One region of the Priestia sp. FSL R5-0597 genome, then DNA from elsewhere that is predicted to be linked to it. Evidence: predicted binding sites of a transcription regulator. Region 1 holds the regulator's gene; each other region holds the start of a gene.
The links. Region 1 encodes Rex, which represses fermentation and respiration genes when NADH is low (regulators of the CRP and FNR family bind a similar motif). Its sites were predicted from a motif close to TTGTGAAATATTTCACAA; they were not measured.
Positions count from the first base shown of each region.

Region 2: a site for Rex is predicted at 5,232-5,249, ahead of MKX72_RS13275 (DUF1641 domain-containing protein). Genes of this name have one in related genera too.
Region 3: a site for Rex is predicted at 4,249-4,266, ahead of MKX72_RS02660 (L-lactate dehydrogenase). Genes of this name have one in related genera too.
Region 4: a site for Rex is predicted at 4,904-4,921, ahead of ahlS (AhlS family quorum-quenching N-acyl homoserine lactonase). Genes of this name have one in related genera too.

Region 1 covers NZ_JBBOUZ010000001.1:218,650-226,650, reverse strand. Annotated here, with positions in the region: gene MKX72_RS01335 (AAA family ATPase) at 1-709, opposite strand, end outside; gene groL (chaperonin GroEL) at 868-2,499, opposite strand; gene groES (co-chaperone GroES) at 2,567-2,851, opposite strand; gene MKX72_RS01320 (CPBP family intramembrane glutamic endopeptidase) at 3,151-3,879, shown strand; gene MKX72_RS01315 (YdiK family protein) at 3,876-4,103, shown strand; gene tatC (twin-arginine translocase subunit TatC) at 4,130-4,885, opposite strand; gene tatA (twin-arginine translocase TatA/TatE family subunit) at 4,901-5,086, opposite strand; gene MKX72_RS01300 (redox-sensing transcriptional repressor Rex) at 5,140-5,778, opposite strand; gene MKX72_RS01295 (ABC-F family ATP-binding cassette domain-containing protein) at 6,238-8,001, shown strand, end outside.
Region 2 covers NZ_JBBOUZ010000001.1:2,597,124-2,605,124, forward strand. Annotated here, with positions in the region: gene MKX72_RS13245 (cation:dicarboxylate symporter family transporter) at 1-413, opposite strand, end outside; gene brnQ (branched-chain amino acid transport system II carrier protein) at 800-2,155, shown strand; gene MKX72_RS13255 (hypothetical protein) at 2,195-2,572, opposite strand; gene MKX72_RS13260 (IDEAL domain-containing protein) at 2,870-3,067, opposite strand; gene MKX72_RS13265 (ammonium transporter) at 3,202-4,485, opposite strand; gene MKX72_RS13270 (hypothetical protein) at 4,482-4,898, opposite strand; gene MKX72_RS13275 (DUF1641 domain-containing protein) at 5,328-5,780, shown strand; gene MKX72_RS13280 (NAD(P)/FAD-dependent oxidoreductase) at 5,814-6,992, shown strand; gene MKX72_RS13285 (AEC family transporter) at 7,038-7,994, opposite strand.
Region 3 covers NZ_JBBOUZ010000001.1:495,457-503,457, reverse strand. Annotated here, with positions in the region: gene MKX72_RS02675 (RluA family pseudouridine synthase) at 1-885, shown strand, start outside; gene MKX72_RS02670 (methyl-accepting chemotaxis protein) at 923-2,941, opposite strand; gene MKX72_RS02665 (cation diffusion facilitator family transporter) at 3,083-3,958, opposite strand; gene MKX72_RS02660 (L-lactate dehydrogenase) at 4,291-5,247, shown strand; gene MKX72_RS02655 (lactate permease LctP family transporter) at 5,310-6,890, shown strand; gene MKX72_RS02650 (zinc-binding dehydrogenase) at 6,989-7,981, opposite strand.
Region 4 covers NZ_JBBOUZ010000001.1:2,760,963-2,768,963, reverse strand. Annotated here, with positions in the region: gene MKX72_RS14110 (NAD(P)/FAD-dependent oxidoreductase) at 1-369, shown strand, start outside; gene MKX72_RS14105 (hypothetical protein) at 481-759, shown strand; gene MKX72_RS14100 (DUF3231 family protein) at 1,012-2,013, shown strand; gene MKX72_RS14095 (DUF805 domain-containing protein) at 2,174-2,521, shown strand; gene MKX72_RS14090 (iron-containing alcohol dehydrogenase) at 2,554-3,738, opposite strand; gene ahlS (AhlS family quorum-quenching N-acyl homoserine lactonase) at 3,793-4,641, opposite strand; gene MKX72_RS14080 (sigma-54 interaction domain-containing protein) at 4,963-6,351, shown strand; gene MKX72_RS14075 (sugar diacid recognition domain-containing protein) at 6,348-7,445, shown strand; gene MKX72_RS14070 (GntP family permease) at 7,572-8,001, shown strand, end outside.

The DNA of each region.
Region 1 (8,001 bases):
AGCGCGTTTTACGAATGATTTCGATGATATAGTGCTTGATCACATCATCTACATAAATACTGCTTACAGTTTTTTGAGCCTGTACTAATTCCGGAATGCTCATGACGGGTTTGACATCCTCAAGATTAACTTGAGTCGATACGCCGTTTAAAATTTGAAGCTCCTCTTCTTGCGTAGGATAACCCATGCTTAATTTGAATAAAAAACGATCCAGCTGCGCTTCTGGCAAATGATAGGTCCCATCAAAATCAACAGGATTTTGAGTAGCCATCACAAAAAAAGGCGCCGGAATTTCCCGGGTGATACCATCGGTTGTTACATGATGCTCAGCCATTGCTTCTAAAAGCGCCGATTGTGTTTTAGGAGAAGTCCTGTTAATCTCATCAGCGAGTACAATGTGGCTCATGATAGGACCTGGACGAAAATGAAATTCCATGTCTTTTGGACTGTAGATAGAAACGCCTGTTACGTCGGATGGCAGCAAATCAGGCGTGAATTGAATTCGTTTAAATTCTGCATCAATTGATTTGGCCAGTGCCTTCACGAGCATCGTTTTCCCCACACCCGGCACATCTTCAAGTAAAATATGCCCCTCTGCAAGCAAAGCAACCAAACTCAACGTAGATACGTGACGTTTTCCAATCACAATTTGATCGATGTTTTCTAATACTTGGTTTAATTTACTATTAATATGATCCAGCTGAATCAATAAAGCTCCCCCTTAAAACTCAGTTAAGCCTTGAGTTTAATAAGTTTTCCAATAAACATAGTACTATCTTAACAAATTTTAAAAAAATCTGAAAATATTAACGCACGCAAAAAAGCGACCAAGTGAGTACTTGGTCGCTTTTTTAGGTAGGGCACTGATTACATCATGCCGCCCATTCCACCCATGCCGCCCATATCAGGCATTGCAGGTGCTCCGCCTTCTTCTGGCTTGTCAGCAACAACTGCTTCAGTTGTTAAGAACATAGCCGCTACAGAAGAAGCATTTTGAAGAGCTGAACGCGTTACTTTTGTTGGGTCAACGATACCAGTGTCTAGCATATTTACCCACTCGCCAGTCGCAGCGTTAAATCCAGTTCCAACTGCTTCGCCTTTTAGACGCTCAACGATTACTGATCCTTCTAAACCAGCGTTGTGAGCGATTTGACGTACAGGCTCTTCAATCGCACGTAATACGATGTTGATACCTGTAGCAGTGTCACCGTCAGCTTCGATGCTTGCTACTTTATTATAGATATTTACTAATGCAGTACCACCACCAGCTACGATACCTTCTTCAACCGCAGCACGCGTAGAGTTTAATGCATCTTCAATACGTAATTTACGTTCTTTTAACTCAGTTTCAGTTGCCGCACCAACTTTGATTACAGCTACGCCACCAGCAAGTTTTGCTAAGCGCTCTTGTAATTTTTCACGGTCAAACTCTGAAGTTGTTTCTTCAAGCTGAGCTTTGATTTGGTTTACGCGTGCTAGGATATCTTCTGCGTTTCCTGCACCGTTTACAACTGTTGTATTTTCTTTTGTTACAACAATTTTAGAAGCGCGACCTAATTGATCGATGCCTGCTGTTTTTAAGTCAAGACCAAGCTCTTCAGTGATTACTTCTCCGCCTGTTAGGATCGCAACGTCTTGTAGCATTGCTTTACGACGATCACCGAAACCAGGAGCTTTAACAGCTACAGCTGTAAATGTACCGCGAAGTTTGTTCACAACTAATGTTGCTAAAGCTTCACCTTCTACGTCTTCAGCAATGATTAATAGAGGCTTGCCTTGTTGAACAACTTGCTCTAATACCGGTAAGATTTCTTGAATGTTACCGATTTTTTTGTCTGTGATTAAGATGTATGGATCATCTAATACAGCTTCCATTTTATCTGAATCAGTTACCATGTAAGGAGATGCATATCCACGGTCAAACTGCATACCTTCTACCACTTCTAATTCAGTTGTGAAACCTTTTGATTCTTCAAGTGTGATAACGCCGTCGTTACCAACGCGCTCCATTGCTTCAGCAATTAATTGACCTACTTCTTCGTCAGCTGCTGAGATAGCCGCTACTTGAGCAATTGAATCTTTACCTTGAATTGGTTTAGAGATTGCTTTTAGTTCTTCAACCGCTACAGCTACTGCTTTTTCCATACCTTTACGGATACCCATTGGGTTAGCACCAGCCGTTACGTTTTTAAGACCTTCTCTGATCATTGCTTGCGCTAAAACTGTTGCAGTAGTTGTACCGTCACCAGCAACGTCGTTTGTTTTGCTAGCAACTTCGGCTACTAATTTAGCACCCATATTTTCAAATGCGTCTTCTAATTCGATTTCTTTTGCAATTGTTACACCGTCATTTGTAATAAGCGGTGAACCGAATTTCTTTTCCAATACAACGTTACGACCTTTTGGTCCAAGCGTTACTTTTACAGCATTTGCTAATGTATCTACACCACGTAGCATTGCGCGACGTGCTTCTTCGCTAAATTTAATGTCTTTTGCCATGTTCTTTGACCTCCTCAAGATGTTCTTAATAATCTATTTTTTACGTATGATCAGTTTGTGGTTAAAATTAGCCGATTACAGCTAAAATATCGCTTTCGCGTAAAATTAAGTATTCAGTACCTTCGTATTTTACTTCAGTACCCGCATATTTTGAGAAGATGATACGATCGCCCGCAGCTACTTCTAAAGCTACACGCTCACCGCTTTCTAATACTCGGCCTGTACCTACAGCAACAATTTTACCCTCTTGTGGCTTTTCTTTTGCACTGTCCGGTAACACGATACCGCTTGCTGTTTTTTCCTCAGATTTTACAAGTTCAATCACTACGCGATCACCTAATGGCTTTAACAAGTGAAACAACCTCCTCAAATAATATGTTTGCATTTTTATTAGCACTCAACCTCAACGAGTGCTAACACAATTATTATATTAAAACAAAGTGGGTTTTTTTTGCAAGTATTAAACAAAAAAAATTTAAAATTTACGACAACTACATATAATAGTCTTAGATTTCGACGATTTTGAGAAATAAAGCATTCTTTTCTCTGTTCAATAATATGTATGTTACAATACGAGCAAGAAGAAATTACTAACTTTACAGTACTTCTTCGACATATATACATAAAAACCTTTTAAAGGAGTATAGAAGATTGGAAAAACGTTATTGGTATGTTATCCTCACCTACATCCTTATGCAGTTTTCAGGAGTTGTTGGTATACCGCTGTTAAAATTAACAGGAATGTTTGATGACTATCCAGTTCGAACAGCGAATGTCATGCTTTTGACTTATTGGACTATCATTAGCTTTATCCTTGGTTTACTTATTGTCTTACTGCTGCTGCGCCGTGACATGTCCATGCGTATAGAACATGCTGGAAAAACGATTGCTGTTGTCTGGTCAGTCCTTGGGGTGTTTCTCGCTATGGCTGGTCAAGCTGTAGCAGGTATGATTGAGCACGCTCTTGGCATTACCCAAGTATCTGAAAACACACAAAATATTGTTAATCTTGTTAAAGCAACGCCTTTCCTTATTGTCGTTACGTCTGTTATTGGACCAATACTAGAAGAGATTATTTTCCGAAAGATTATTTTTGGTTCTCTTCACAAACGATACAATTTCTTTATCTCTGCATTTATTAGTTCCCTTATTTTCGCTGCGGTACACTGGGATTTTAAACATTTACTTGTGTATACAGCTATGGGATTTGTATTTGCATTCCTTTATGCAAGGACGAGACTAATTGTTGTACCTATTATTGCTCATGTTTTGATGAATACAATCGTTATTTTATCTCAAACTATTTTTGCAGATAAAATTATAGAAATGCAAAAACAAGCAGAACAAATGCAGTTCATTTTTGGAGGCATGTTTTTATGAAGAATATCCCTTTAACACGAGGGTTTATTTATATTATTATGGGGATTTTATTCACCTACTTGGCAATTCAAAATGCCCAGGAAACCGTCTGGAATTTCCCCACAATCTTATTTGCACTCGTAGCCGCATTCGATTTCAGGTTTGCGGTTCGCATCTTTATCTTGCACTACAAAATTAAAAAATTGCAGCAGCAATATAAAAATCAAGATGATTCATCCAAATAAAAAAACCACTGTTTCAGTGGTTTTTTTTACATACTAACATCTTCTCTTTCTTGCTCTGCCCTTGCCTTTAACACTTTGCGATACGAAATGCGGGAAATAATGATGCTGATTTCATACAAAATTAAGAGCGGCACTGTCACCATCATGTGCGAGAGCAATTCCGGTGGTGTAATAAGTGCGGCAATAACTAGCAGTACGAAATAGGCATATTTTCGAATTTGAGATAAAAACATAGGCGTTATAATTCCTAAACGCGTCAAAAACATAACGACGACGGGAAGCTGAAACAACAAGCCAAAAGGCAGTGTGAGCTGCATTAAAAAAGAAAAGTATTCATTAATGCCAATCACTTGGTTTACATTCAGCTCATCAGAAACGCGCGTCATAAAATCAACGACAAACGGAAACAACACAAAATAAGAAAAAGAGACACCGCCGATAAAGAGAAAAATGGAAACAGGAATATATCCAAGCGTTACCTTACGCTCTTTTTCATATAAACCAGGACTAATAAATGCCCAAAGTTGATACAGTGCAACAGGAGCTGCAAGTACACAGCCGATAATAACAGCAAATTGCATATAAATCTTAACTGGATCTGTTAACCGAAATGCATTCATCGTTAAATTCTTTGCCTCATCAGCATGCTGTAAATAGACAATAACCTTATCCGCTATAAAAAAGCCGCCAATTGTGGCAATCACAAAGAAAAATAAAACAATTAAAATGCGTTTTCGCAGCTCTCCTATATGATCATATATTGACATTTCTTGTTCGGTCATACTATGATCACCCTTTTACTCTTTGTCATCTACTTGACGCTGTTTATCTTTTTCACGATCTTCTGATGCACCGCTAGCGGCATGCTTAAACTCTCTAAGCGTTTGGCCCACTGATCTTCCTAGCTCCGGTAACCGTTTCGGTCCAAAAATAAGCAGTGCTACAATCGCAATAATAATCCAACTGCCTGCTCCAATCCCCATATTCCCACTCTCCTTATTAATTTAGACTTAAGGAAATCGTAACACAGTCCGTCTTATTCAACAGGATAATTTTTCAAAAAGTAGACGAGCGACTGTAATTCTACAGCAAGATCAATATGATGGAGTCGAATCTCATCCGGTACGTTTAAGCGTGCAGGAGTAAAGTTTAAAATTCCTTTAATTCCGCAACTCACTAAACGATCAGTAATTTGCTGAGCAACAGTGGCAGGAACGGTTAAAATCGCTACTGAGATGTCATCACTCATATAATCTTCCAATTGGTCAAGATGATAGACCGGCACGTCGCCTACTTTCGTACCCACTTTTTCTTCTATCACATCAAAAGCGCACTCAATTTTGGTGTTATTATTTTTAATAAAATTATAATTTAGAAAGGCCGTTCCTAGATTCCCTACGCCAATCAGTGCTACTTTCGTTACTTCATCTTGGTCTAACGTTTTACGGAAAAATGTAAGTAAATAATTCACATTGTAGCCGTATCCCTTTTTTCCTAATGCACCAAAGTAAGAAAAGTCCCGACGAATAGTAGCAGAATCCACTTTCACTGCCTCACTTAACTCCGCTGACGACACACGCTGTTTACCAGAAGCATGCAAATTTTTCAAAAAACGATAATAAAGCGGCAATCGCTTAGCCGTTGCTTGTGGTATTTTTAATTGTTCAGTGTTCACGTTGTACCCCCTCAGTTCATGTATGTCATTACTAACATTTTCAAGTCATATTGCATTACCTTTCACAAAGCATCAACCGCTTTGAGGTAGCGCTTCCAATTCTCTCTCTTTTCTCTTGTTTTATATATACTCCGCTTCACACCTCGACGGCTTTTGTCTATTCAGCACTCCTTAAAGTCGGTATGTAGAACGAAGCAATTAGCCCTTCAAAGGATCGGTTTGTTAGTCATGACGGATTTTTTTACATCCATCATAGATAAGTTCAGAGATGCACTTATCTCTTATTTTAACATAGTATCCTGTATAAAATGTGCAGGTAAAATCATTTTATTTCATGAATCAAAACATTCGCTTCATCATTTGTCCTTGTCCCTCTACAAATTACAAACGCTTGTAGGAAGAACTTGTAGTTAAAAATATGTTAAAATACACTATGGATATACTACTAGAGGTGAAAAAATGATTATTCTACAATTGAACGGTATTACAAAATACTATGGGGCAGAACCCATTTTATCGAATATAAAGTTAGAAGTACAATCAAAAGACCGCATTGCCCTAGTGGGACGAAACGGTGCTGGTAAATCAACTTTATTAAAAATTATTGCTGAGCAGCTTTCCTATGACAGCGGAGAAATTATTAAACCTAAGGGTGTTTCCATTGATTATATGGGACAAGATACAGTTCTTGAGTCAACACTCTCCATATGGGAAGAAATGATGACTGTCTTTGCTCCATTAAAGAAGATGGAAAAAGAATTACGTACGCTTGAAACGAAGATGGGTGATCCAGACATTTTTAATGATTCAGTTCAATACGAAAAACTAACCAAAGAGTATGATCAGCTTCAAGTAACGTTTAAAGATTTAGGCGGCTATCAATATGAAGCGGATACACGATCTATTCTTCACGGTTTCCGTTTTTCAAACTTTGACTACAGCACCCCTATTTCCTCCTTAAGCGGTGGACAAAAAACGCGCCTGGCTCTTGCAAAACTGCTTTTAACAAAGCCTGATTTGCTTATTCTGGATGAGCCTACCAACCACTTAGATATTGAAACTTTAGCATGGCTGGAACAGTTTCTGCAAGGGTATGAAGGAGCTATTTTAATCGTTTCACATGATCGTTACTTCCTTGATAAAGTCGTAAATCAAGTGTATGAAGTCGTACAAAAAACAACGGTGAAGTACACGGGCAACTACTCTAAATACCTTGTACAAAAAGCAGAGCGATATGAAAAAGAGTTGCGTCAGTACGAAAAGCAGCAAGATGAAGTCGCAAAGCTGAATGATTTTATTCAGCGAAACATCGCCCGCGCATCGACTACAAAACGTGCGCAAAGCAGACGTAAACAGCTCGATCGAATGGAGTTAATAAATCGACCTAACGAAGGCGAAAAATCAGCTAGTTTTTCGTTTGAAATTGAACGTCAAAGCGGAAATGAAGTCTTAAATCTGGAAGATGTGTCTATCGGATATGATGAACACAACTATGTCGTCCAAGAGGCAAACCTTCGCATTAAAAAAGGGGAAAGCCTTGCGTTGGTTGGTCCTAATGGCGTGGGGAAATCAACTTTATTAAAAGGCATTGTGGATAAACTCAGCTTCAAGACTGGAACCATTTCCTTTGGCTCAAATGTAATGGTTGGTTATTACGACCAAGAGCAAGCCAATTTAACGTCTAATAAAACCGTTTTAAATGAACTTTGGGATGACTACCCAGCCAAACCTGAAAAAGAAATCCGTACAGCACTTGGAAATTTTCTGTTTTCAGGTGATGATGTACTGAAAATCGTTTCCACGCTCAGCGGTGGTGAAAAAGCACGTTTGGCTCTTGCGAAGCTTATGCTTCAAAAAGCTAACTTCTTAATTTTGGATGAACCTACTAACCATCTTGATTTAGATAGCAAACAAGTACTCGAGAATGCGTTAATTGATTACCCAGGGACTCTATTATTTGTTTCACATGACCGTTATTTTATTAATCGTACTGCCAATAAAATAGCAGAGCTATCTCCTGAAGGAGTAGAAGAATTTCTTGGAGATTATGACTATTATGTAGAAAAGAAAGCAGAAATAGAGGAAATCAAAGAATTAGAAAATATAAAAGCAAACGAAGAACGTACGGTAAAAGTAGATAAACAGTCCTATAAACAAGATAAAGAACAAAAGAAATTGATGAGACAGCGAACGCGCCGCATTGAAGAAATTGAAACTGAAGTA
Region 2 (8,001 bases), 2.4 Mb from region 1:
ACAATATGAAGAAGCTCCTGAGCAATCCCTGTACTTTCAGACGTTTTTGCCGTTGCCTCATATTGAGAAATATCGCTTTTTTCAATATGTCCCATATCAACCCCTGCACCAGGGTGGAATAAGTTCGCGGCAATAATCCCCACTACAATCGCAATGGTTGTAACAATTTCAAAATAAAGAATTGTTTTTCCGCCAAGCTTACCTAATTTTTTGATATCGCCTACTCCTGCGACCGCTACGATTAATGCTGAAATCACGATCGGTACGACAATCATCTTAATTAAATGAATAAATATGTCTCCAATTGGCTGTAAAATAGAAATGGCCGTATCGCTTCCGTAAAAGATAGCACCTACAGCTACGCCTAAAATCAGTCCAATTAGAATCTGAGTTGCTAGACCTAACCTTTTCACTTTCTTGCTCCTTTCGCACAGTTGACTTTCACCCATCGAGCATATGCGGTTCAACGAACCGTGTATAAATATACATCCTTACAGCACCTTATGTAAACAGTTCTTTACTAAAAAAATGTAAGGCCGCACATGCAAATTTTTAAAACTTACAGTTCTGTTTTATCATATCAAATGATTGTTGTATACCGAGATTTTTTCGCTGCGTATTTTTCTATTTTTGCTATTTTAGCGAATAAATTAAAAAAATAAAATTTTATATTGAAATATACATTTTAGGTTAGTATAATACGATACATGTTTATTTTTATTATTCGAATATAAAATTCTGAAAATTTTAATTATTCAACACGATAATAAAAAGCATTTATAATTTTGGAGGTTTTAATGTGTCAAACAAAGTTCCTTTTTCATTTATAGTGGTTATTGGCTTTATGCTTTTTGCCCTATTCTTCGGCGCAGGTAATTTAATTTTCCCTGCAATGTTAGGTCAGTCTGCTGGAAGCAATATTTGGTCAGCAAATGCTGGATTTTTAGTAACGGGTGTAGGTCTGCCTCTGCTAGGCGTTCTCGCGTTTGGTTTTTCCGGAAAAGAGGATCTGCAGTCTTTAGCTAGTCGTGTACACCCAGCTTTCGGTATTATCTTTACTACGATTTTATACTTGGCAATTGGACCGCTTTTTGCAATGCCAAGAACGGGAAGTGTTTCGTTTGAAATTGGCGTTAAGCCTTTTTTATCAGAAAATTCAGGTCACCTTCCCCTTATCATTTTCACGGTAATTTTCTTTACGATTACGTGCTTTTTTTCGCTAAATCCTGCGAAAATTGTCGATTTAGTAGGAAAAGTTTTAACACCTATTAAATTAACGTTTATTGGAATATTGGTAGTTGTAGCCGTTGTGAACCCAATTGGAAAATTTGAAGCACCAAGCGAAGCTTATACAACGCACGCATTCTTTAAAGGCTTCCAAGAAGGTTATTTAACAATGGATACACTAGCATCATTTGTTTTTGGAATTATTATTATTAATGCAATTAAAGAAAAAGGAGCAAAGACCAACCGACAAATCATCACAATTTGTGCAAAAGCTACGGCTATCGCTGCCGTTATTTTGGCTCTTATTTATAGTGCATTGTCTTATATGGGTGCTTCAAGCGTATCAGAGCTTGGACGTCTTGATAACGGAGGTACGGTTTTGGCTGAAGTATCAAATTACTACTTTGGCTCTTACGGAGGAATTCTTTTAGGTCTGATGATTACCGTTGCTTGTTTAACAACAAGTGTAGGCCTTGTAACATCTTGTTCATCTTTCTTCCATAAGCTGTTTCCAAAGGTTTCTTATAAGTTGATTGCTGTCATTTTATCAGCTTTCAGCGCCGTTGTAGCAAATTTTGGCTTAACGGAATTAATCGCTATTTCGGTTCCAGTCTTAACAGCTATTTATCCGTTAGCTATTGTGTTAATTGCTTTAACATTCTTACATCCTTTATTTAAAGGACGTTCTGAAGTTTACCAAGTAAGCCTTCTGTTCACGTTTATCGTTAGTTTATTTGATGGCTTAAATGCTGCTGGATTCAAAATTGCCGCAGTAAACGATCTGTTTACATCGATTCTACCTATGTATGGAGTGGGTCTCGGCTGGGTAGTTCCTGCTATTGTAGGAGGATTAATCGGTCTTGGCATTACCTTCCTTCGTACAAATGATAATACGAACAGAAACACTTCAAGAAAATTGATTAAATAAAAAGAGGATGCAAATGCATCCTCTTTTTATTGTGGCGTTTTATGAATAAGGAGTTTTTTTCTCCGTTAACTTCACTTCTTCCTTTAACACACGTTTTTCATATAGATATTTATCCGTTCGTTGAAAATGATATTTATCAGCTTTTTCTTTTTCAGATGTGGTCAAAAGCACTCGAACATCAGAAGCAGCTGACACATCAAACGTGTCATTTTGATAAGTAGCATACGGAGCTACAAAAAACACTTCTTCAACAGCATCACGAGGAACTTCTTTTGTAAAAGTCGTGTCATTGTATGGAATGAATCCATTTGCTACATCGCCTTTATCATAGCTAATCAGCTTTACACACCCATTTTCCGTTTCATAACATTCGTAGTCTCGTTCATTATATGCTGCATACAAACCTTTTCGAATCATAAAAAAACATTCCTTTACATTGGTTTAGCAACCGCTGGTACAAATCGTTTTTCTTCTACCACGTAGGTAGCTAAAAGTACTTCTTCCCCATTTACCACTTGATATAGTTCCGCTCCGTTTGCTGGTGGATAATAGTTATCAAATTTGAACTCTGGAACGGTTTCCCCGTTTCGAGATCCTGTAAACCCATTAAGCGTACATGGAGGTCCATAATTATTACTAATTAATCCCTTTTAGTAGGTCTCAAAAATAAAACACACCATCTAAAATAGATGGTGTGTGAAGTATAGTAAGTAATTAAGAAATTTGTTTAAGTTCTGATGAGAGTTTTAGAAACTCTTCTTTATTTTTCATCAATAGCGTGCGGTCGATTTCTTCTTTTAGCTGTGCTTTACGAAATTCTGCAATCGCCTTGTCTAAAATCATCTCAGCGAATAATGCATCAAGCACCTTTCCGTTGGATTTTTGCGGTGAATTAAGTAAATTCTTTTTCATAAGAAATCAACTCCTTGGCTTTTTTATAATATAACACAAATATTCTGACTTTTCAATCATTTAAACCAAGTATTTTACATCTATTTTTTTCCACATAAAAAGGCCGCCCTTTTGTTATAAGGCGCGGCCTTTTATTACGAATCTGCGGCTTTTTCTTTTACTTCCGCATAGTAGTTTTCATATTCAATAAATTCAGGAGCTTGATGAGCTGCCATGATACCGTGGTAACTGATGTCTAAGCCCACTTCTTCTTCTTCTTCCGTAGATCGAAGCGGAACCACCAAGGAAATAACCTTTAACCCTATCCACGTCGTAACAAATCCCCAAGCGCATAGAGCAATTAATCCGAGAAGTTGAACACCTAATAACGTCCAGCTCCCTCCTGTAAACACACCGCCGTCTGTAGAAAATAAACCCACAGCCAACGTGCCCCATATTCCCGAAGCAGCGTGTACAGGAAAAGCTCCTACAGGATCGTCGATTTGACGTGCTTCGAGCCAGTTTGTAGCTGCCATCATTAATAAGCCGGATACAGCTCCAATAAAAATAGCAGATGGTGTATTAACAAAAGCGCACCCGGCCGTGATGCCGACAAGTCCGGCAAGCGATCCATTTATTACAGAAGGTGCATCTGAACGATTGTAGCGAAATAAAGTATAAAATAAAGTAGCTGCTCCCCCTGCTGCTGCTGATAACATTGTGACAATAGCAATGTGACCAATTCTAACGTCAGTGGCACTTAGCGTACTTCCTGCATTAAACCCGAACCATCCAAACCATAATAAAAAAGCACCCACTGATGCAAGCGGCAAATTGCTTGGAAGAGAAACAGAACTAATTCCATTTTTCGTGAACTTCCCTTTTCTCGGTCCAATCATTATTGCAGCTGCTAAAGCTGAAAAACCGCCTAAAGCATGAATAACTGCCGAACCGGCAAAATCAAGCATCCCTAACTTACTAATCCATCCGCCTCCCCAAATCCAGTGGCCGGCTATAGGATAAATAAATGTAGTCATTAAAATCGCATATAAAAGATATGCGCGGAAATTAATTCGTTCTGCCACCGCTCCAGAAACGATAGAAATGACCGCAATAACAAACGCACATTGAAACAGCCAAAATGTTTCAAGCCCAATTGGAATGTCAAGGTGCGATAAATTACCTGAGAGCGCAAAACCGCTTTTACCGACGATTCCGCCTAAATCATCTCCGTACATTAATCCAAACCCAATTAAATAGAAACAAAGCGTTCCTATTGTAATATCAGCGAATACTTTCATAATAATATTGACGCTATTTTTATAGCGGACAAAACCTGCCTCTAGCAAGGCAAAGCCGCCTTCCATTAGCAAAATCATCGCGGCTGTTAATACAACCCACGTTGTATTTATCCCTAAACTTAGTTCATTAACACTCATATCCCAACGCCTCCACTGCTTTTTAATCGTTTTATTTCTTGTACAATAGCAGGCGAAAGCGTAATTTCACTTGTTTCTTCATTTTCCGCTTTTATTAATTCAAGAACTTCATGAAGTTCTCGCATTTGTGCTTTAAGGTGATCAATTTTTTTAAAGCGTTCCTTTACGTATACCATATACTCGACCGCTTGATGCTGACTTAAAGGACGCCCGGTAAAAAATTTGCGAAACGGTGATAGTGATTGATACCAAGCTTCTTCAGCACGTTTCTTTTCTTCGTATTTACTAATTTTCGCTTTTATATCTTCTATTTCTTGTGCTTTAGCTTCTTTTAACTTCATTATAAATTCAATTAATTTTAATTGAGGCAATGTAATGACCACATTATGATAAAGTTCATCCACTATAACCATGTTATATCTCCTTACATAAGATGTTATATTCTGATTATATGTAGAACACTATAGTAAGTCAATGTAATTTTTTGAAAACTCTTTAAATAGTAAATGCGCCCTATCTTTTTAATACTTATAGAATATTAAGTTCGTATGTGTTGAAATATGACGTTATTTGTTTTATCGTAGGAAGAGGAATCATGTTAGTTCCCTATTTTAATTTTATTTACCTAGGCAATTATTCGCTTTATTTTTTATAAACTTTTATTAAACAAAGGGTTACGAGGTTCTTCACTTATTTTTTCAACGAAATGAGTTGATTTTATCTCGTATTAAAATTAAAATAGAATTATGTGCAAGATTTCACAACTTCACAATGTAGTTTGAAAGTCTAGCAGATAACTAGGAACTACATATGCAACAGTATCCAGCAAAGGAGGACTTTTCATGTCTCAATCAACTATTCAAAAATCAGCTGCAGAGGAAAATGCTGCTGTACAAACAGAAGCGGCGGTTAACAAAGGTCAAGCGGATGTGTTAGATCAATTGTTAAAGCCTGAAGTACAAGAAGCTCTTACTGTTCTTGTAGATAATTTACCAAAATTATCTGAAATGGTAACGGTGCTTACAAAAACTTACGACGTTGCGCAATCATTATTAACTGACGACGTATTAAAAGAAGATCTACTTGGTGGAGTAAAAGAATTTATCGAGCCAGTAGAAGGAACAGTAAAAGGTCTTGCAGCTACTGCAATCGAAGCAAACGATCGTGCAGAAGCAAATGCTTCTAATTCAATCGGTTTATTCGGTTTATTACGCATGCTTAAAGATCCACAAGCTCAAAAACTATTCCGCTTTGCACAAGCGTATTTAGACATTACAAACGAAAAACAAAAATAATTTTCATTAAAAAGTGTGGACGGAGGATCGACTATGTCAAAACATATTTTAATTTTAGGCGGCGGTTACGGTGGTTTATTAACTGCAATGACAGCTCGCCAACACCTAAGTGCGGATGAAGCAAAAATTACAGTAGTGAACCGTTTTGCTACTCACCAAATCATTACAGAATTACACCGTCTAGCTGTAGGCGGCGTTTCTGAACAAGCGGTAGCTTTACCACTTGATAAATTACTTAAAAACTACAACGTTGATTTAAAAATTGCAACGGTAAAAGAAATTTCACCAGATCAACGTGAAGTATCTCTTGAAGATGGTACAAAATTAAGCTACGACTACCTTGTTACAGCTTTAGGTAGTGAAACTGCTTACTTCGGTATCCCTGGTTTAGAAGAGCACAGCTTCGTTCTTAAATCAGTAAATGATGCAAACCGTTTACGTGCACACGTAGAAGCTTGTATCGCTGAATACAGCAAAACAAAAAATAAAGCTGACGGTACAATCGTAGTTGGCGGTGGCGGATTAACAGGTATCGAACTTGTTGGTGAATACGCTGACTTAATGCCAAGCCTATGTCTAAAACACGGTGTGGATCCAAAAGAAATTTCTCTATACTGTGTAGAAGCAGCTCCTACAGTTCTTCCAGGCTTCCCTGCTGAATTAGTAGAGCGCGCTCAATCAAGCTTAACAAAACGTGGCGTTACATTCGTTACTGGTACACCTGTAACAAAAATGGATGCTACAACTGTTGAACTTAAAGACGGCAGCAAAATTGAAACAAAAACAATGGTATGGACTGGCGGAGTTCAAGGTAACTCTGTAGTTGCTAACTCAGGTATCGAAGTAAACCGCGGTCGTGCACTTGTAAATGAATTCTTACAATCTACATCTCATAAAGATGTATTCCTTGCTGGTGACTCAGCGGTTGTAATGGGTCCAGAAGGTCGCCCTTACCCACCTACTGCTCAATTAGCTTGGCAAATGGGTGAAGTTGTAGGCGTGAACTTAGCAGTAGCTATTCGCGGCGGAGCAATGGAATCATTCGTTCCTGTCTTCTCTGGTACACTAGGAAGTCTTGGACGCAAAGATGCAATTGGTACAATCGGCGGAAACAAAACGCAATTAAAAGGTTTACCAGCATCACTTATGAAAGAAGCAAGTAACGTTCGTTACTTATCTCATATCAAAGGATTATTCGCATTAGCTTATTAATCCGTCTTAAAACGAAAGAGGAATTTCCCTCTTTCGTTTTTTTATTTACATAAGCCAAGAAATAAGAAGCGGAAGCGTAATCAACGATAAAATAGCACTAATGACAAAAGCAGAGGCCGTTTCGTTTTCCAAGCTTTCAAACCTCAAAGCAATCATCGCAGCTACAGCAGACCCAGGAAAAGCTACCAGTAAAATAGCTTTTGTCACTTCATCTGAAGACAGCCCTATCCATACTGCAATTCCGAGCATAACGATCGGTTGAACCGCTACTTTTAAGACAGCGATCCCAAGCGCGCCTTTACTGAAGTTAATTTTTCCAATTCCAATCGTTACTCCTACCGCAAACAAAGCTGCTCCGGATGTGATACTTCCAATTTGATCAAGCATATCCTGTAACAGTTTAGGTGACTGAAAGCCGCAAAGCGTTAAAATCACTCCAATTAACGGGACACATGCCAAAGGCTCAGATAGACCATGCAAAATAGAATGAACCGTTACTTTGAATAAACTTGTTTTCTCTTCCCCTTCTTTTCGTCCCCTTTGGCCAACGGTTCCCAAAATCGTTGCCAACGGATCTAAAATCGCGTTCACCACGATTCCTGTGATGGCAATTGGAATCGCTACTGCACCTGCACCAAACAAGCCTCCAAGTACCGGAATGCCCATAAAAGCAAACGTTGGCTGAGCTGAGTTTAGAGCAAACATAGAAGAAGAAGTTAGCGTATGCTTCCCTGCATACTTCACGATGAGCAATATAATGAGATAAAACCCGACGATGCCTAAAATCAGCACAACTAAAAACGGCCATTCATCTATGAGTGTTTTTCTTGGCGTTGTCGTCACACCTACAAATAAGTGTGCAGGAAGCGCAAACTTCGTTACTAATGTGTTAAGCCCCTTAGACGTTTGCTTGTCAAATTTTTTAAAATGCCCTGCTAAATAACCAAGCAAAATGACAAAAAAGATAGGCGCGAGAATGAGAAAAATTTGACCTATGCTCATTTATCAT
Region 3 (8,001 bases), 280 kb from region 1:
GATAAAATCGCAAAAAATGATGCAGGGCAAACAATTGAAGATTATTTAAAAACGAAATGGCGTATTCCTAAAAAAACGCTGCATCAGTTTCGGATGAATAAAAATGTGCTTATAAACGGTGAACCTTTACCATGGAGGAACACTCTTAAGGAAAATGATAGAGTGTCACTCCCTTTTTTTGAAGCAGAACCTGATGAAATAACACCTTACAATGTTAATATAGAGATTTTGTTTGAAGATGAACACGTGCTAATTGTAAACAAACCAATAAACCTAAATACTCATCCTTCATCAGAGCAGGACCAAAAAACTCTTTTAAATGCTGTAGCTGCTTATTTTCAAAAAATAGGCCTCAAAACAAAGCCTAGACACGTTCACCGTTTGGACAGCGATACATCAGGTGCTATCTTATTCACGAAGCATTTTGTAGCAAGTTCTGTGTTTGACCAGCTGCTGGCTGAACGTAAAATTAACCGGACTTATGTTGCTCTTGTCCAAGGACTCATGAAACAAGAGCAAGGAATCGTTAATGAACCTATTGGACGCGATCGCCATCACGCTACGAGAAGAAGAGTATCTAGAACGGGACAAGCTGCCAAAACATCTTATCGCGTGTTAAAGCGCAATATGGAAAAAAATGAAACGCTTATTGAACTTTCGCTCGAGACCGGACGCACTCACCAAATACGTGTTCATATGAGTCACATCGGCCATCCATTACTTGGTGATACGCTTTATGGCGGAAAGAGATTAAAAGATCAGCAGCAAGCTTTACATGCCATTAAGCTTTCTTTTATACACCCGTTTACACATCAGCGCGTGTCAGCTGTTGCACCTCCAGATCAGCAGGTTTTTTTACCGTACAGCAACTTGTTTTCCTATTAAATAAAAAAGAGCGCCAATATGTTATTGGCGCTCTTTTTTATTTAATTTTAAATTGACGAATCAAGTTCGCCAATTCTTCACTAATCTCTTGCAAATGTTCAGCCGATTGAGAAACAGTAGAAATAGCTCTAATTTGTTCTTCTGTAGAAGCCGTAATTTCTTCCGTTCCTGCTGCTGATTGCTGTGCAATAGCTGCTATACTTTGAATGGCCGCTACCACGTCTTCCTTATGCTCATCAATGCTGTCCATGCTGCTTGTTACATGTTCGACAGCCGCTGCCACCTGCTCAATGGTAGTAGCAATTTCACGAAAAGCTTGTTCTGTGTCTCCTACCACAAAGTCTTGAGATTTTGAAAGTTCTTCTGTCCGGTTGCATTCTTCACGAGCAGCCGCGACTTCCCCTTGAATCGCTGCAATCGTGTGGCGAACTTGTTCAGTAGCCTGAGAGGACTGTTCAGCAAGTTTTCGTACCTCTTCAGCTACTACCGCAAATCCTTTGCCATGTTCTCCTGCACGAGCTGCTTCAATACTAGCATTTAGTGCAAGTAAATTTGTCTGATCTGAAATGCTATTAATTGTAAAAATAATAGATTCAATTTCTTTCATCTTACTTGTTAACTCTTCCATTACCGTTTGAACACCGTGAATCGTCTGAGATGATTCGGTAGTTTGGTTGCGAAGCAGCTGCATTTGTTTTAAGCCTTTTTCATTGATGGTTACAGCTTCAATCGTCATTTTATTAATCTCGGCGTTTTGTTCAATGACTTCTTCAATTTGTGAAGATAAACTCATCGTTTTGTGATTAGTAGAGTCAGCGTCAGAAGCCTGCTGAGTGGCGCCGCTGGCAATCTCATGGATAGCCCGGCCAATTTCTTCACTGGATGCAGTTGCTTCTTCAGATACAGCACTCAAGTCTTCAACAGACGTTTTTACTGTCTCAACAGACGTCTGAACCGTGCCAATCAATGTTTTCATTTTAGCTACCATATCGTTAAATAAATGAGTAAGTTCACCAATTTCATCTTTTGACTTCGTCTGAACCTGAACTGTTAAATCGCCAGCTGTTACTTTGGCTACTTCGTTTTTCAAGCGGCGAATTGGATTCGTAATGATTCTTGAGAAAAAGATGGTTAACACCACTGATAATAAGATGCCAATTAACGCAATCCAGACAATCACATTCAGTAAATGATGAGCGCTTGAGAGCATTTCATTATAAATAAAGGCGTTTCCTATCTTCCAATTCGTTCCTTCGAGAGTATCATATGCCATCACTCTCTCTTCACCTTGAAAGGTATACTTCATGAAATCTTTATTCCGGTCTGCTTCGTACATTTTTTTCATAAATGGCTGATTCATTAAATTTTTTCCAGCTTCTGTTGGATGAACGAGCGCTGTGCCATTTTGATCAAATAAAAATGCATATCCACCGTGATTTACTTCTGCTTTACCTACAATGTTTTTTAATGCATCTAAGTCTAAATCAGTAGCTATAACGCCCAGCACATTTTTAGTATCTGGATCTAAAATAGCCTTTGCAATCGTCACAACCGTCTTTTTCGTTGCTGCATCTTCATATGGATCCGTGTAAATTACTTGATCAGGTAATGCCATTGCTTGTTTGTACCAAACTCTTGAAGTCGGGTCATAACCTGATCCGTACTCTTGCTTAGGAACAGAATACATTCCCTTATTTTTAGTGCCTATGTATTCAAGTGCCAGGTTTGGATATTTTTCTTTAAACTGCGTAAACTCTTTTTGAACCGTATTCCATGTAAAATACGGATTTTTCTCTTGGTTTGTTTGATTTCCTTCCTGCTTAACAAAATTAACAATTACGTCATTTTCACTATACGTCAGCAAAGAACGACTATACATGTCTAAGTACGTATGAATCGTTTCTTTTAACTCTTTCACTTGACTTTGAGACTGAATCTCTACATCTTTTTCTATTTGTGTTTTGGTAAATTGATAAACAGCCCCTGAAACAACTAATAATAAAATAGCTATAAAAATACTAAAAAATACTACGAGCTTTGCACTTAACCTCTTCATTCCCTCACCCTTCTACAAAAATCTTTATATTACTAATAACGGCTTTTCATTTTCATTTTTGAAGAAGTTTTTGTGATTTATTTCAAATTTCTCCAAAAATAAAACCAGCCCATCCTTTCATAACGAAAGAACGTGCTGGTTTTATTTTTGCTTTTCGTATGCATCAGGTTCAATATGAACAAGCGTATCTTTAATCTGATGCTCATCGTTCATCATATGTTCAATTTGATCAGCAATTTCATGGCTTTTAATAACATTTAAATGGGGATCTACTTTAACAGTTACATCAATCACGACTTGATTACCAAGCTTGCGCGCTTTCACATCTTCTACTTCTTTTACACCTTCTACAAGCCCAATGCTTTCTTTGTAGTGCCCTAACTTTTCTTCATCAAATCCGTCCGTTAAGGAGTGAGCCGCTTCTTTAAAAATCTCGATGGCTGTTTTACAAATAATAATTCCCACAGCAAAAGCAGCTACCACGTCCAGCCAGGGCAGGCCGAATTGTGAGCCGAAAATTCCCACAACAGCCCCTATACTCACAAGTGCATCAGACAAATTATCTTTAGCAACCGCATATAAAGACTGGCTATCAAGTTTTTTAGCAAGCTTAATATTATACCGGTAGACACCACCCATAACAGCAGCCGCTCCAAGACCTACCCAAGCAGCCAGTAAATTAGGCGCTTCAGATTTGTCCATAAATAATGACTGACCCGCGTCGACCAATACTTCTAGTCCGATGACCATCATGATAAAAGAAGCAATAAGTGAAGAGATATGTTCCGCTCTGGAATGTCCATAGGGATGATCATTATCGCGAGGTTTTTTAGAGATTTTTAAGCCGACTAAGACGGCAATTGATGCAATAATATCTGTAACATTATTAAGACCGTCGGCTTTTAAAGCAGAGGAAGCGGTGACACCCGCAATAATAAGTTTACATGCTGATAAAAAGATATATGATAAGATACTAACCCAAGCGCCTTTTTGGGCTTGCTCATAGTAGTTCTCCATCCCTTCCACTCCTTTATTCAAAATAAGCAAACTTAGTGTAACAAATGGATTTCGTGTGGGTCTATAGAAACATTATTGGCTGTTAACATACAAATAGAGAATGTTAAACTCTTTAGCTTTCTGCAAAACAAGTTGCCTTTACTCAACACTTTAAACGTTTAAGATCTTTCTAAATGTGGCACTTCATGTAGAAGAACCCTTTTTTAAATCGCCCTGTAAAATTGTTTACTATTTTTTTAAGGGTGTGATTTTTATCACAGCCGAGGGTATTTATTCTTGTTACACTAACATTGTGAAAAACATCACAAAATAAAATTCAAAGGATGATACAAATGAAAACACAATTTACACCAAAGACACGAAAAGTTGCCGTTATCGGAACTGGTTTTGTTGGCTCAAGCTACGCTTTTTCAATGGTGAATCAAGGTATTGCCAATGAATTAGTGTTAATCGATATGAACAAAGAAAAAGCAGAAGGCGAAGCACGCGATATCAATCATGGAATGCCATTTGCCACACCGATGAAAATCTGGGCTGGAGATTATAAAGACTGCGCTGATGCTGATTTAGTAGTTATTACAGCGGGCGCTAATCAAGCTCCAGGGGAAACGCGCTTAGATCTAGTTGAAAAAAACGTTAAAATTTTTGAATGCATTGTAAAAGATATTATGAACAGCGGATTTGACGGCATCATTTTAGTGGCAACAAATCCAGTTGATATTCTCGCACACGTTACACAAAAAGTATCAGGATTACCAAACGAACGAGTAATTGGTTCAGGAACGATTCTTGACACAGCTCGCTTCCGCTACTTGTTAAGCGACTATTTCGAAGTAGATTCTCGCAACGTCCACGCTTATATTATGGGGGAACATGGAGATACGGAATTTCCTGTTTGGAGCCACGCGCAAATTGGCGGTGTGAAGCTCGAACATTTTATCAATACTGCTGCTATTGAAAAAGAGCCGGATATGCAGCATCTATTCGAACAAACACGCGATGCGGCTTACCATATTATTAATCGAAAAGGAGCGACTTATTACGGAATTGCGATGGGACTTGTACGCATAACCAAGGCTATTTTAGATGATGAAAATTCTATTTTAACGGTATCTGCTTTATTAGAAGGACAATACGGTATTTCTGATGTGTATATCGGCGTGCCGGCTATCATTAATAAAAACGGCGTGCGCCAAATTATTGAATTGAATTTAACTCCTCACGAACAGCAGCAGCTCGAGCACTCTGCTAGCATTCTTAAGCAAACTCGCGACAGAGCTTTTGTGTAACATCAAAAGATTTTTGCGGGGGACTCCCCCGCTCCCTTGTTTTAAATATGTAGTAGAGGTGTATGAATATGACGTGGACTCAAGTATATAATCCGTTAAATAATATTTGGCTTTCTGCACTAATTGTACTCATCCCCATCATCTTTTTCTTTATTGCTTTAACTCTTTTGAAATTAAAAGGACACATTGCTGCTGGTATTACGGTACTTCTTTCTATGATTATTGCTATTTATTTTTATGATATGCCTGCCTCAATGGTCTTAGGAGCCACAGGCTATGGGTTTTTGTATGCACTTTGGCCCATCAGCTATATTATTATCGGCGCGGTGTTCTTATACAAGCTAACTGTCAAAAGCGGACAGTTTACTACCATTAGGCAATCTATTATTTCAATAACCGATGACCCCCGCTTGCAAATGCTGCTTGTTGCTTTTTCCTTTAATGCTTTTTTAGAAGGAGCAGCAGGATTTGGAGCTCCAATTGCCATTACAGCAGCGCTTCTAGTTGGACTTGGATTCAAACCGTTAAAAGCAGCGGCGCTATGCTTAATTGCTAATACAGCTTCAGGAGCTTTTGGCGCCATGGGGATTCCTGTCATTGTCGCAGGACAAGTATCTGGCATTGATCCAAAAGAAATTGCTCATTTTCTTGGCACGCAGCTTCCGATTATTTCTTTTCTTATCCCTTTTTTACTTGTCTTTATTATGGATGGGATAAAAGGATTAAAAGACGTATGGAAAGCAACGAGCATCACAGCCATTTCCTATGCACTGACGCAGTATTTAACTGTTACATACATCGGCCCTGAACTTCCAAATATCACATCTTCTATTGTGAGTTTGCTTGCTCTTGCTTTTTATATTAAAAGAACAAGCCCGGCAGCAGCTAAAAGCTTCAGCCTGTCACCAAAACAAATTTTAAAGGCTTGGTCTCCTTTTATTCTATTAACGATACTCGTTACGGCTTGGAGCATTTCTTTTGTCAAAACGGCGCTTGAACATCTGAACCTGCTTATTAACGTCCCATTTTTACACAATCACGTAATTAAAGCAGCGCCTTTAGTAAAAGATCCTACGCCTTACGCTGCTGTCTTAAAAATAGACTTATTTGCAGCAACAGGTACGGCAATTCTTATCGCTTGTATCCTTTCAGTTTTCTTGCTTAACGTATCGGCAAAAGTGGCATGGACCACTCTTTTGGAAACCGTAAAAGAACTATCAAGACCTATTATGACGATTATGATGGTCATTGCTTTTGCTTTTATTTCAAATTATTCAGGACAGTCCTCTACACTTGGATTGGCACTCGCTACATCAGCTGCTTATTTTCCATTTTTATCTCCATTTCTTGGCTGGATTGGCGTATTTCTAACGGGGTCTGTCGTATCGAATAATGCGCTGTTCGGCAACTTGCAGCTAACTACTGCTCAGCAAATTAATGTCTTGCCAATTATTCTCGTAGCGGCTAATACTGCCGGCGGCGTAATGGCTAAAATGCTTTCTCCTCAATCAATTGCTGTCGCTGCTGGAGCAGTAGGTTTAGCCGGAAAAGAGGGTGAACTGTTTAAATACACGCTCAAATACAGCATGGGATTTTTGATACTAGGAGGATTTGTTACCTTTTTATTGGCTTGGTGGTTATGATAAAAAAACTGCTAAAAATCCTGTTATTACCTTGTTTCTTTCATTTAAACAAACGTTTGATTATATAAAAAAGTCCCCAGTTAGCGCCGGGGATTTTTTTATTCTGAAATAAGTAAACCTATATTGCCAAATTGTTTTCCTTTATCTAATCGTTCGCAAGCTGCAGCTGCCTCTGACAGCGGATAGAATCTATCGACGATTGGTTTAATTTGATGTTTCTCTATAAAATCCATCATGTCCACAAATTCTTCCTGACTTCCCATAGATGTGCCAAGTATATTGAATTGAGGATAAAAAATAGTTCTTAGAGGCAATTCAACTTCATTTCCAGAACTCGCACCAAAATTAACAATTCTTCCATTTGGCTTTAGTATTTCAAAATACGTCGGAAATAAAGCTGCCCCCACACTATCAAGTATGATATCTACTTTTCTATCGTTGATTTCTTCTTTTAGGTTACTTCCACTGTCTAATGCATAATCAGCTCCGTACTCTAGGGCTTGCTTTCTTTTTTCATCACTTCTAGAAGTAACCGTTACGTCAGCTCCGATAGCTTTTGCGAATAACAAGCCATAAGTCGCGACTCCGCTCCCTATACCAGGAATAAGTAGATGTTCTCCTTTTTTTAACTGTCCTTTTGTAAAGAGAGCTCTATACGCAGTTAAAGCTGATAATGAAAGAACTCCCGCTTGTTTCCAAGATAGATAAGGCGGCTTTTGCACAACATTATCCGCTTTTATGATTACATACTCTGCAAACGTTCCATTCGATGGACCACCTAAAATTTTAGGCGTAAACGGAATGTCCTCTATACGATCCCACTCCAGACTTGGATTAATGATCACTTCTATTCCAATTTTTAAACCTTTTACGCCTTCTCCCACTTCTTCTATAATACCTGCACCGTCTGAACCGGGAATAAACGGCTTATCTCCTTTGCCTCGATTATTCATAACAAATAAATCTCTCCGGTTTAAACCTGCTGTTTTTAACCTTACTTTTACTTCTCCTCTTTCAGGGGGCATCTCCTGAAGATTTCTGTAATTCATGCCTGCTATACCGCTTTTCTCACTATGTATAATGACTTTCATGATTTCGCCTCCTCTTAATC
Region 4 (8,001 bases), 2.5 Mb from region 1:
CCTTTAGCAAATACTTTGATGCAAAAGGGAATTACCTATAAAGAAGGGGCAATAAAAAAAGTCATAGCTGAAGCAGAAATGTTAAAAGGAGTCATCCTCGAAAACAATGAATTTATTTATGGAGAAAGAGGTTTTTTAGCGTTCGGAGGAAATAAAGTTCGAACAGAATTAGCGCATGAGCTGGGGGCAGAACTCCTAGAAAATCAGCACATTATCGTAAATCCGCGTACAAAAGAAACAAATGTTTCAAACGTGTGGGCAGCAGGAGACATTGTGGCTCATTCTGAACAAGTTACGGTAGCGATGGGAGAAGGTTTACAAGCTGCTATTTGGATACACAAACGTCTGTTAGAACTATATGAAAAATAATTATTTTTATAAAAAAGTAAGATTGCATGTTTTGTTTTCTTTCTGTTAGGGAACTGGAAATAAAAGAGAGATAAAACCTGATTAAAAACGAGGAGAAGGAGTGGCAAAAAAGTGGTATATAGTCAAGCAGTAAGAAAACCTGAGTTTCAACAAGCAGAATCGGAAGGGTTAAATGAAGCCATTCACGAGTACATAACTCGTCGTACACGTCACAATGCACCGGTTGTGGATGCGCTTCGATATATTATGACCATTGAACATAAACATGAACGCATGCAGGTAGCAGCAGAATTGTTCGGATCAGCTATTCAGCATGTAAAAGATCAAGATATTGTTCAATATCTAAAAAAATGCGGAAGCTACAAAAGAATTTCCGATACGATGGAATAAAAACGTTTTCTTTGAAAAAGCGCCTTAAATGGAAAGGGGCTTTTTTTGTTTCCTCCATTTAAAAGCAAGGGGAAATACATAGAATTCTTCCAGTTTGTGCATAGTAAATGAAGCAGAATTAATTGAGGAAGAGACAGAGTTTTGTATCTGATTACGTGAATGAACGTTAAAGTAGAATACAATCTTCACTTGTACAGATGCCGACTTTTGAATAAATAGAGCTCTATGTATCCCTAGCAGGAGGTTTAGTGTATGAGTCAAGAAATACCCTTAAGTTCAAGTGAAATTGCTACTCTTTGGATGACCTATCAGCAAAAGACAATGATTCGAAGGATTTTAGAATATTTTATTGTTCAGGCAGAAGATGACAAGGCGAAAGAAATTATGCAAGATACGCATATGCAAGTGGTGAACTATATTGAAGATATCAAAACGATTCTAAAAAATGAAGGGGCAGCCATACCGGTAGGATACACGGAAAAAGACGTAAATGTCGGTGTTCCTAAGCTTTATGATAAAATGTTTGATATTATGTTTCTTCGCCTTTTAAAAGAAATTAGTATGGGTCTACATACGCTGCATTTAACCATGTCCTACAGAAAAGACATGATCTCTTTTTACAAAAAGCTTACGGCTTTCACACAAGATGTGTATGACAAATGTGTAGATTACCTTCAGGAAAAAGACGTGCTTCCAAGACCTCCAGCTGTCTCAGTGCCTAAAAAAGCGAAGTTTGCTGAAGGCACAGATTACATGGATGGAATCCATCTATTTTCGAGTAAACGGGTATTAAATACTGTAGAGGTAGCACATATTTATTACGCTATCGAAAGCAACATTCTTGGCATGCAAATGATTACAGGGTTCGCTCAAGTAGCAAATGAACCTGAAGTGAAGAAGTATTTTGTAAAAGGAAAAGAGCTGGCTAAGAAAGTTGTAAGTAATTATAGCAAAATTCTTCTGGAGAGCGATATTCAGACGCCTGCGACGTGGGGTGCGAAAGCAACCGAGTCAAAAATAGCACCTTTTTCAGATAAACTAATGATGTACTGCGTGAGTTTATTCTGTAGTTTCGGGCTAGGAAGCAACGCTTTGGGCACCGCGTTTAGTTTGCGTGGAGATCTTCCTCTTACACTTGTCAGTACGGCCAAAGACATTTTAACATACGGGCAAGACGGGGGAAAAATCATGGCCAAAAACGGATGGCTTGAGGAACCGCCAAGTATGGAAGACCGAAATGATTTGATTAAATAGAAAAAGCATAATACATCAAGAAAACTTCTTTTTTTAAAGAAGTTTTTTCTTTTGGATAAAAAATGTCGTTATTTGTTTATTTAACGGTTTGTTTTTTGAATAAAAAGGATATATAAACTATAAATTTACAATTATATGATAAAAAAGGAGGATTTTGCAGATGAAATGTTACATAAAGGTGTTAAAAAATTACGGGGTATTTTCTGGTCGAGCAAGCCGAACTGAATACTGGATGTTTGTGTTAGTTAACTTTGTTATTTCATTTATTCTTTCGTTCCTTCAGTTCGTTATTGATAAGCCTCTTTTTCTTCCGGTTATCTATTCGTTGTTGGTTGCAGTCCCATCGTTAGCGGTAGGAGCAAGAAGACTCCACGATACGGGAAAAAGCGGATGGTGGCAGCTCATTACATTGGTTCCACTTATCGGCAGTATCTGGCTAATTGTTTTATTCTGCCAGCCTAGCGATCCAAAAGAGAATCGTTTTGGTACAACGGCCAAAGCAGCATAATTAGAACTCCCCCTTAGGTAAGGGGGAGTTTTTTAGTGGACAGGTTCCACTATAGCTCCATCATAAGCCGATTGGTAAATAGCTCGTATGTCTTTTTCACGAAGAGGCAAAGGACTGCGAGCGAGAATTCGTTTTTGCTGGACGCCATCTTCTGTCAGCTTTTGAAGGGCACTTTCTGGAATATTAAAGCCGCGAAGGGTTTGAGGAATGCCGACGTCTTCAACAAGTGTCTGCAGTTGTTTTACACACTGATAAGAAGCTTTCTCTTCTGATAAAGAAGTAGCGTTTCCGCCTAGTGCTTCAAAAATATCCCGCATTTTTGTCACGCAGCTGCTGCGGATATAGCCCATAACGTATGGAAGCAGTACGGCGTTTGATTCACCGTGAGAAATATGAAACTGTCCGCCTAATGGATATGCAAGTGCATGAACACCAGCAACACCAGCGTTAAAAAAAGCGAGACCTGCTAAATAGCTTCCGTAGCTCATCTGAGTTCGTGCTTCTTTATCTTCGCCATTTTCTACAGCTGTTCTTAAAGAAGAGCTGATCATGCGTATAGCCTTTAGGGCTAAGGCGTCCGTTGCTGGATTTGCATTTACCGATACATAAGCCTCAACGGCATGAGTTAATGCATCAATCCCTGTAGCTGCCGTTACTTTAGAAGGAACGCTCAGCGTAAGCTCGGGATCTACAATGGCGGCGTCTGCAAGCAAATGGTCGTGGGTCACGACGTCTTTGCTGCTTTCAAGAGATAATACAGAAATATTCGTTACTTCTGAGCCCGTGCCGGAGGTCGTAGGAATTAAAATTTTCGGAAGCCCTTTTTCCGTAATTTGTTTCGTGCCAGTTAAGTTCAAATATTCTTCTACAGCTCCGTCATGAACGGCTAAAACGGCCGTAAGTTTTGCTAAATCTAATGCGCTGCCGCCGCCAACTCCAATGACTAAATCAAATTTTCGGCTTTTTGCGTAAGATACGAGTTTTTCACCAAGCGCTAAGGGCGGCTCTGGTGCCGTATCTGCATATACATCTACTTCGTATCCATTTTGTATAAGAGGAGCACTTACTTTATCTACAAGTCCAATGTCTTTTAACACGGGATCTGTGACGATTAAAATATGAGCAGGGTCATATTTTTTTACTTCGGGAAGCAGTTGCTGAAGTGATCCCCATCCTGTGTAGCTAAGAGGGGTGAAAACTAGTTTTGAAATGGTCATTTGTTTGCCCTCCGATTTATAGAAAATTTTTTTATATTAAGCAGCTGCTTGATTTCATTCGTAATAACCTTCAGTAGATTTGCGGAACTGCTGAAATTGATTTGCATCGTGACCAAACCAAACTTGCGAATTAGTTTCATAGGCTAGACGGCGTATACGTTCAACCGTGTTTGCATATCCAAGAGAGTCGTAGATAATACCGGGTGGTTTAACAGGAGGACCATAGCTCTCAGCTGTATAGATTGTATCGGATGCTAAGATAATGCCACCTGTTTCAGGCAAATGAACATGAAGACCAAGCATACCCCAAGCATGTCCGCTTCCAAAATTCAAGACATTAATTCCTTCTGCCAGTTTGATGGTATCTTCGTTTCGTTTAATCGTTTTCCAACGAAGGTCATTTTTTATCCAGGCGTCAATGTCAGCCCAAATGTAAGCACCTTCTTTTTGATTGCGTGCATAAGACTGAAGAGTGCCGTTTAACTCATCTTCATGAACGATAACAGTGGCGTTAGTGAACAATTCTAAGCAGCCGGCATGATCAAGATGAAGGTGGGAGGCAACAACAAATTTAATTTCTTTAGGGTCAACCCCTAATTGTTCTAATCGATTTGGTAAATAACATTCTTCTGTAGCGGAGTAAGGAAACATTTGTTGAGTTGCTTCAGTCCAACGCCCTTGTGGTCCCATTGATTCAGGGTTGCAGGCTGTATCAAACAGAATTTTCCCTTCAGGATGATCAATTAATACAGTATAAATTGGAAACTCTACAAATTCCGTAGGTGCATGAGGGTTCTTAACAGTTGCTGGGTTATGCATTGCAAGCATCCAGTTTTTATCCATTTGCATCGAGCCGTTGTCCATCACATAAAGCTTTGGGTTAGGTTTGATAATATTACACATATAATAGCCTCCTAAACGTAGTTGAATTTTTGTTTGCGTTTTCAAAATGACTTTATACTACATTTACCCTATATGCTGGAGAGAATAATCCTTTTTAAAATGGATAGACTCTTTCCTATTCTTTCAACATACTAGACTGCAATTTTTATGCCAGTATTTGAAAAGTAAATATTAGCGCAGTTTTCCTTGGTTCTTATAACCAAGTGCTGAAAAAATTCACCGCTTTTAGAAGGAAAAAGGCTATTGTGCATTGAATGGTTAGTGGTGAAAAGTTTCACCATATGTTGGCGGGAATTCACCATAAGAAAGGAATGCAAAACAATGACTTCTTTTAAAGGGAAAAAAGATTTGACGAACGAAACGTTACAGGCCATCATTGAATTCTCTACGGACGGAATATATGTAGTAAATAAAAAGGGAATAACGATATATGTAAATGAAGCTTATGAAAAAATCACAGGAACAAATAAACGAGACGTATTAGGAAAGCATATGCAAACCGTTATCGATGAAGGATATATTGATCAATCTGTTTCCCTACTTGTGTTAGTAGAAAAACAGCAGCGCTCTATTATGCAAACCATTTCAAGCGAAAGAGACGTTATGGTAACAGGAAATCCAGTGTTTAACAAACAAGGTGAAATAGAGCTCGTTGTGACCACTGTACAGGATATTACACAGTTAAACGCAGTTAAAAAAGAGCTTTTAAAGGTACAAGAGTTTTCGCATATGAATGCAAATAAATACGCTGTAAACGTGAATGGGTCGGAACAGCCCCTAGTGTTTCAAAGCAATAGGATGAACTTGGTTTATCAGCAAGCCAAACAAGTAGCTCCGTTTCCTACAAGTATTCTTCTATCAGGTCCCTCAGGATCCGGAAAAGAAGTAGTCGCTAACCTTATTCACGATTCAAGCGATAGAAACAATCAGCCATTTATTAAAGTGAACTGCGGAGCCATTCCTGAGCCGTTGCTAGAATCGGAGTTGTTCGGCTATGAAAAGGGAGCTTTTACTGGCGCTCGAACAGAAGGGAAAATAGGACTGTTAGAACTCGCTGATGGCGGAACCTTGATGCTTGATGAAATTGGTGAAATGCCGATTTCCTTGCAAGTGAAACTGCTTCGAGTGTTACAGGAAAAGCAGGTACAGAAAATTGGAGGAACTAAAACAAAAAGTATCGATATACGAATCATTTCGGCAACAAATCAACATCTAGGAGAGCTTATTAAAAAGGGGAGGTTTCGTGAAGATTTATACTACCGTTTAAAGGTAGTCGAAATCAGCCTTCCGCCTCTATCTCAACGTAAAGAGGATATCAGTTTACTGGTTGATCATTATGTTTCCTACTTTTGCAGCTTGTATTACGTCCAAAAGCGCATATCAAATAAAGCGAAGCAAGTATTAAAAGCTTACCAATGGCCAGGAAATGTAAGAGAGCTTCGAAATATGGTGGAGAATATGATTGTGTCTGTTCCTGGAGAAACAATTGAAGCCCATCATTTACCTTTTCATACTTATCATGAAGATGAAAAATGTGATTATTTACCTCTAAAAAAGAAAGTGGAGCAGTTTGAACAGCGACTCGTTAAAGAAACTATTCAACATTGTTCATCACTCCGGCAGGCAGCGAAAGAATTAGGTATCGATCATTCTACTTTGATAAAGAAACTAAAAAGATGGGAATGTAAAGAAAGAGAGGAGCAGGCTTGAGATATGTAACAAAAGAATTAGCTCAGAAAATTGTCGGTAGAACAATGGAGATTATTGATTGCAACATTAACGTGATGAACGAAAAAGGAGTCATTATTGGTTCTGGTGACAAAAAGCGAATGGACCAAATTCACGAAGGAGCGCTAATGGTATTAAAAAGCGGCAGTTCTTACGAAATTACTCAGCAGCAGGCTGACTCGCTGCGCGGAGCCAAACCGGGCGTGAATTTGCCTATTTTCTTTAACGGAGAAATTGTTGGAGTCGTGGGATTAACAGGACTGCCAGAACAGATTCGTAATTATGGAAAGCTCGTGCGCATGGCGGCTGAAATGATTTTTCAAGAAATGATTTTAATAGAGGAAATTCAGTGGGATGAACGGTTAAAAGAAGAGCTGGTTCATCAGCTTCTTCAACACGAAAAGCCGCTGGATTCCTTATTTTTTGAACGAGCAAATCGATTTGATATTAACTTATACCTTCCAAGAATGGCAGTGATTGTTACAGCTGAAAATCGCCATAAAGTTATGAAGGTTGTAAAGAAATACATAGCTAATAATGATCTATACGCTATGCTTCCAGACGGAGTAGTCATATTAAAATCTATAGAAGCCGGCAGCGCTAGCAGCTATGCTGAACAGCTGGAAAAACAGCTTCGTGCGTCTGGTATGGTGTGTAAGTTATCTGCAGGATCTGTTCAAGCTGACTTTAAAGGCCTTCATGTATCGTATCAGCAGGCAAAAGATACGCTTTCGGTTGGTTCAAAGCTTCATCAAGAAGCTGATTTCTACTGCTATTCGGATTATCAAATTCCCGTACTGTTACGTCAACGTGCCGGTTTTCAAGAAAATCATGATCTGTTGCAATACTATGAAAAGCTTAAGGAATATGATAAGAAAAAAGAACTTATCGAAACGTTAACAATCTATATAGAAGAAAATGGCGAAGGAAGCACGGCAGCTAAAAAGCTTTTTATCCATCGAAATACGCTAAGCTACCGTTTAGACAAAATTCAAGATATCACGGGAAAAGATCCAAGGAAAGTAAAAGACCTTCTTGAACTATATGTAGCAATGCTGCTATCTAAAATTTCATAATTGTGCACGTGCATAAAAGATCTTGTGATAGCAAGGTCTCTTTTTGTTGAAGTGACTAATGAAAGAATCAAAGGTAGCGCTTACAATTAGAATTGGGGATAGAAGAAACAAGAAAGGGGATGCTTTATGGACGTTCAAGTAAGCGCATTAGGCGCGATTTGTGCATTAGTAATTGCCATTATATTAATTTTAAAGAAAGTGGCTCCTGCATACGGAATGATAGCCGGAGCTTTAATAGGAGGACTGATTGGCGGAGTTAATATTGCTGATACCGTTACTTTAATGATTGAAGGAGCGCAAGGCATCATTCCCGCAGTGCTGCGGATTCTTGCAGCTGGGGTATTGGCCGGGGTATTAATAGAATCAGGTGCTGCAGCGGTTATAGCAGAAACCATTGTAAAAAAACTCGGGGAAACAAAAGCACTTTTAGCTCTAGCGCTAGCCACACTTATTCTTACGACAGTAGGCGTGTTTGTTGATGTGGCTGTGATCACAGTGGCGCCTATTGCTTTAGCTATTGCGAAACGTACGGGTATGTCAAAGCCTGCTATTTTAC